2 linked regions of the Flexistipes sp. genome follow. The protein of the gene in region 1 interacts with the protein of each later gene in a pairwise test. Links are inferred from orthologs where the notes say so. Each region holds a gene or a part of one and is shown on either strand. Other genes may lie near its edges.

Evidence for each region.
Region 2: the proteins of dnaA (region 1) and nadE interact in binary tests that used the Escherichia coli proteins (3 or more experiments, as listed by UniProt). The link is inferred for Flexistipes sp. from one-to-one orthologs.

Annotation. Positions count from the first base shown.
Region 1 is NZ_JAXKVW010000001.1:216,085-219,077, forward strand. It holds dnaA (chromosomal replication initiator protein DnaA), read left to right. Parts: upstream 1-826; coding sequence 827-2,161; downstream 2,162-2,993. Other genes in the region: UMU13_RS00945 (hypothetical protein), read left to right, coding at 1-400; dnaN (DNA polymerase III subunit beta), read left to right, coding at 2,438-2,993. UniProt on the Escherichia coli protein: Plays an essential in the initiation and regulation of chromosomal replication. Binds in an ATP-dependent fashion to the origin of replication (oriC) to initiate formation of the DNA replication initiation complex once per cell cycle.
Region 2 is NZ_JAXKVW010000001.1:53,242-56,060, reverse strand. It holds nadE (NAD(+) synthase), read left to right. Parts: upstream 1-898; coding sequence 899-1,741; downstream 1,742-2,819. Other genes in the region: UMU13_RS00215 (patatin-like phospholipase family protein), read left to right, coding at 1,850-2,779; UMU13_RS00225 (radical SAM protein), read left to right, coding at 1-889. UniProt on the Escherichia coli protein: Catalyzes the ATP-dependent amidation of deamido-NAD to form NAD. Uses ammonia as a nitrogen source.

The DNA.
Region 1 (2,993 bases):
ATCGATAAGCAGCAGTTATTATGAGAAAATATCCCAAAAAATTGATAACTGGGGCAATGACTTACTCACAAAGTTCGAGAAAAAGGGCAATGGTAATATTTTCAATATTTTTTTACCGGCCTCTATAATTCTCTTTATCCTTGTTATACTTCTTCTATTCCTTACAGACGGTTTTAAAAGCGATTCCGTACCGGCAATAACCGCTGTTGACAAGGAACAGACTGAAGTGATGACAGAAAGCCAAATGGATTGTTACAGAAAAATATTTTATTTAACTTCGGATATGGAACCGAAAAATGTTTTTCTTTCTTCAGCTATCATTCAGGAAGAGGGAGCCTGTGATGCATATAAAATCATCGAAGAACTTTTCAGCAAAGATATCGAAGATAACGATAACTAAAATTTTTAACACTTTTTCAACAGGCGGTAAAATTGTAAATGCATAATATTTACCGCCGGTTGCCTTATAAATCCGTAATATACAAGCTCTAATTATTATATGCAATTTTCCTGATATTTTTTTAAACACAATTTCCACTTGTGTATTGTAATAATTAATTTTATAAAAAAATATCTTTGAATAATTGAGTCCACTTTGTTAAAGTGCAGAAAGTTGAGTTTTTTGTTATAGAAAACGACTTTCTACCGTTTTTAGTATAACTCAAGTTTTGTACTTCGTTTGAGATTGCTTCGGCGTTTTCACTCCCTGCCCTGTTAAATGCCACAGGTAATCAGCGAAGCTGATATTTAACAGGGTGAACAAAGACATGAAAACAGTGTAAGTGCGAAACTTGAAGTATAATTTATTTTTATGGTGGTTTAGACTTTGGATAATGTAAAAATATGGGATGAAGTGCTAAAAGAAGCTTCCTATAAATTAAATGAACAAGAGATTAATACATGGCTTAAACCTTTAAGTGTTGCCGAGCTGAGAGGTGATATAGTCACAATTTCAGTGCCAAACAGGTTTTATAAAACGTGGGTGCAAGATAAATATCTGACTCTCATAAAAAATATTTTTAATAACACTCTTTCTATTGAAGCAGATATAGAGTTGGTTATAAAAAATCAAACAAAGAAAAAGAATAACAATATACAAGCCTCCAGTCCTACATATCATATAAATATCAATAATCATAACAGCAATATAAACAAGCAGTACACCTTTGACACTTTTGTTGTAGGCGGCTCCAACCAGTTTTCACATGCTGCATGTATGGCGGTGGGCGAGGGTTTTTTCCATACATATAATCCTCTTTTTATTTACGGCGGAGTCGGGCTTGGAAAAACACACCTGATGCACGCTGTAGGAAATAAACTGATGCAAAGCTATCCCAAACTTAAAATTTTATATATATCAAGTGAAAATTTCACTAATGAGATGATATATTCATTAAAAACAAAAAGCATGGATGATTTCAGAGGAAAATACAGAAGCATTGATGTGCTGCTTTTCGATGATGTCCAGTTTCTGGCCGGTAAAGAAAGGAGTACCGAGGAATTTTTCTATACTTTTAACTCCCTTTACGACTCACAAAAGCAGATTATAATAACATGCGATAAAACTCCCAATGAAATACCGACAATGGAAGACAGACTCAAAAGCAGATTCGCCTGGGGTCTTATCGCAGATATTCAGGCACCTTCAAATGAAGAGAAAACGGCCATTTTGATGAAAAGAGCAGAATTGATGAATCTTGAACTTAGTGAAGAAGTGGCCCTTTTTATTGCTGAAAATCTCAAAAGTGACAACATCAGGGAGCTAATAGGTGCATTGATCAGATTGAGTGCTTTTGCATCATTTCACAATGAAGAGCTGAGCATTGAGCTGGCAAAAAGATCTTTGGATAAATTTCTTATAAAAAAAGACAGAGCTCTCAATCCCGAAGTGATAATTGACACGGTCACCTCATTTTTCAACATAAAGCCGTCAGAGTTAAAATCCAAAAAGAGAACGAAAAGTATTTCCTATCCAAGGCAGATATGTATGTATATTCTAAGAGAAAAGCTGAATATTTCACTGCAGGAAGTGGGTGAATATTTCGGCGGCAGAGATCATGCAACAGTTTTGCATTCAATAAAAAATATAGAAAACAAAATCAAAACAGATAGTGAACTTAAAGAGCTGATAAACGTCATTTACAAAAAGCTATACAGCTGACTTTCCACAAACTCATCAACACATTTAAACATTCAAAAATGTATAATTGTAGAATATTATCTTAACAATCGGAGTATAAAATGTGGAAAACAAACTTCTCAATTATTTTTAACATCATTTTGTTTAAATGGTTGAAAACTTTTCAATAAACTCCACAGAATTTTCAGCACCAAAAAGTACTCTCACAATATTCAAATTTTAACTTGTCAACATTTTCCAAATACTTTACTATTATTACTACTATTTATTATATTAAATAAATTAATAGGAGCTCATATGCAATTCAGCATAATTAAAGAAAATATTCTTCCGTTAATTCAACATGCAAACAATTTTACAAGTTCCAAAGGAATTAATACAATACTGGAAAATATACTTATCGAAGCTGAAGAAGAGGAAATCCAATTAAAGGCATCCAATACCCACATGGGCTTTTCAGCCAAAATAAAAGCAAATATTGAAGAAACAGGCACAACAACTGTATCATGCAAAAAATTACACGATATTATAAAAGAACTTCCAAATGCAGCTGTAATAGATTTTAAATATGACGGAAGCAAGTTGAAACTTACCTCCGGGAAGTCAAAATTCACACTTTCCACAATAGAACCGGAATTTTTTCCCACAATGACACCTATAACCCCTGAATACAGAATAAAAATGAAGAGTGGATCTCTTGAAAAACTGCTGCAGAAAACAATTTTCTGCATATCAAACGATCCATCAAAAACAGAATATACCGGTGCTCATTTTAAAGTATTCGGCAACAAACTTGAAATAGGTTCAGCTGATTTCCAAAGGATAGCAACAGCGGAAACTGTATTTGACGAGG
Region 2 (2,819 bases), 160 kb from region 1 along the record:
GACCTATACCAACGGAACGCTTATTGATGATAAAACGGCTTCAGAATTAGGCAGGCTCGGCAATGTTGCTCCTGCAATAAGTGTCGAAGGCTGGAAAGAGGAAACCGAACACAGACGTGGAAAGGGAATGTGGAATAATATTTTGGACACTATGGGCAGATTGCGGAAAAACGGAGTGCTTTTCGGAATCAGTGTTACCGCCACCCGGAATAATATGGAAGAGGTCACCAGCGAGGAGTTTATCGAATTTTTTATGGACAGAGGCACTATATTCGGCTGGTACTTTATGTTTATGCCTGTGGGCAAGGATCCTGTTCTGGAGTTGGTTATGACGCCGGAGCAGCGTTTACGCTGTGGTGAGCGGGTAAACCATCTAAGGGAAAAATACCCCATGTTTCTGGCAGACTTCTGGAATGACGGACAGGCCGTGGGAGGATGCCTTGCTGCAGGAAGACGGTATCTCCACATTCTTCATAACGGCAATGTTGAGCCCTGTGTTTTTGCTCATTTCGGTGTTGACAACATTCGTGAAAAACCACTGCTTGAAATTGTCAATTCTCCATTTTTTAAAGATATACGCAGAGAGTTCCCCTATAATGAAAAGGGCAATCTGAAGCGGCCATGCATGATTATCGACAACCCTAAGGTGTTGCGAAGTGCTGTGCGTAAGCACAATGCTGTTTCAGGTCACTCTTCCCCGGACAGTCTTGTTGATGATCCTTATATAGCGCAGTGGATGGATGAATATGCAGAGCGGTTTGCCGAGCTGACGGATCCCGTTTGGGAGGAAATGATTAATGATCCGAGTAACCGGTGGTATAGAGAAGGAAAAGAATTTCAGGAACTATTCAGCTACTCCCGCTCTCTGGAAAGCAACGGACACAGATAAGTTTCCCAGATGAAAGATGAAATTATTGATTTTATAAAAACGTGCGTTGAAAAATATGAATACAAAGGAGCTGTAATCGGCATCAGCGGCGGACTCGATTCAGCTGTAACTGCAAAGCTCGCTGCTGATGCCCTTGGCAAAGCCAGAGTGCTTGGTTTGCTTATGCCTGAAAGGGATTCCGCTGCTGAAACTCTGACTGATGCTGAAGAAGTTTGTGATTTTATTGGAATTGAACGCATCGTAAAGCCTATTACAAAAGGATTGAAGGCAATAGGGGTTTACGACCTTGAACCTTCAACACGTTTTGTCCCCCGAAAAATACAGGAACTGTATGTCAAAAAACGTATAGAGTCCACAGAGGGCGATGTTTATCTGAAAGATTTAAGAAATGAGGGGGATGATGATTTTAGGAAAGGGCTGGCATATTATCGTGCAAAACACCGGATGCGTATGGTGTGTCTCTACCTGGAAGCTGAGCAGCTTAATTATGCTGTATTGGGTGCTGCTAACCGCACAGAATATGAAACGGGATTTTTTGTTAAATGGGGGGATGATTCTTCAGATATAGAGCCGATCCTTCACCTTTATAAAAAGCAGGTATATGAGCTGGCAGAACAGATTGGTATTCCGGAGAAAATTCGCAATAAACCGCCTTCCCCCGATCTCATCCCCGGTGTTACGGACGAACAAATGCTCAAAATGAGCTATCATGAGCTGGATTCCATTCTTTCATCGATGGCCAAAAGGGAAGATCTCAGTAATTTCGATACTGTGAAGGTTGACCGGGTGAAAAAACTAAAGAATAATACCGCAAAGAGAAAGGTTAAAAATCTCTCACTTTTAAACCGGTAAGCGGGAGATGCCGTGATGCGTAATGAGTAATGAGTGGTGGGATGCAAGCGAAATGCACACCAAATAGCCGATATAGTATAGTGGTTATAAAAATATTAGAGGTTTTTTATGAAAAAAATTCTCAGTATTGACGGAGGGGGAATCAGAGGAATTATACCGTCTATGATACTTTCTGATATCGAGAAAAAAGTTGGTAAACCCGTGGGTGAATGTTTCGATCTGATTGCCGGAACTTCCACAGGGGGCATTCTTGCACTCGGGCTTTCCAAAAGCAATGCCGATGGCAAGCCGATGTACTCAGCGGGAAAACTTGCCGAAATTTACAGCAAAAGAGGAAGAGAAATCTTCAGCCGGTCATTTTGGAAAGGTGTTTCTTCGGTGGGCGGTCTGACCGATGAGCTGTATCCTGCTGATGGGCTTGAAAGACTCCTTGATGAGTATTTCGGCAGCGATGTTCTTGGTGATTGTTTAGTAAATACTATTGTTACGTCATATGATATTCAAAACCGGGCACCTGTATTTCTAAAGAGTTGGCGGAAAAAACACAGTAATGTTCTTATGAAGGATGCGGCGAGAGCCACTTCGGCAGCTCCGACCTATTTTGAACCTGCCCTCGTTAATATTGAGGGTGAGGATAAGGCTCTGGTTGACGGCGGTGTTTTTATTAATTCTCCCTCCGTTTCAGCCTTTGCAGAGGCTATAAGAATATTTCCCAAAGAAACCGATTTTTTTGTTCTCTCTTTGGGTACGGGCAAGCAGACACGTCCTATTACGTATAAAGAGGCAAAAAACTGGGGGAAAGCCGAATGGATGCTGCCGGTTATGAGTTGTATGTTTGACGGTGTGTCCGATGCTGCTGATTATCAGATGAAAAAACTTCTTGGTAAAAGTTATATCAGGCTGCAAACGGACTTGACAATAGCCTCGGATGATATGGACAATGCTTCAAACGGTAATGTGGAAAATCTTAAACAGGAGGCGGAAAGACTAATTCTCAAACATAAAAAGGAGCTGAATCGTTTATACAAGATACTGTAAAAATAAAAGCTTTGAATAAATCCGGAAGCAGGGCTTAAGC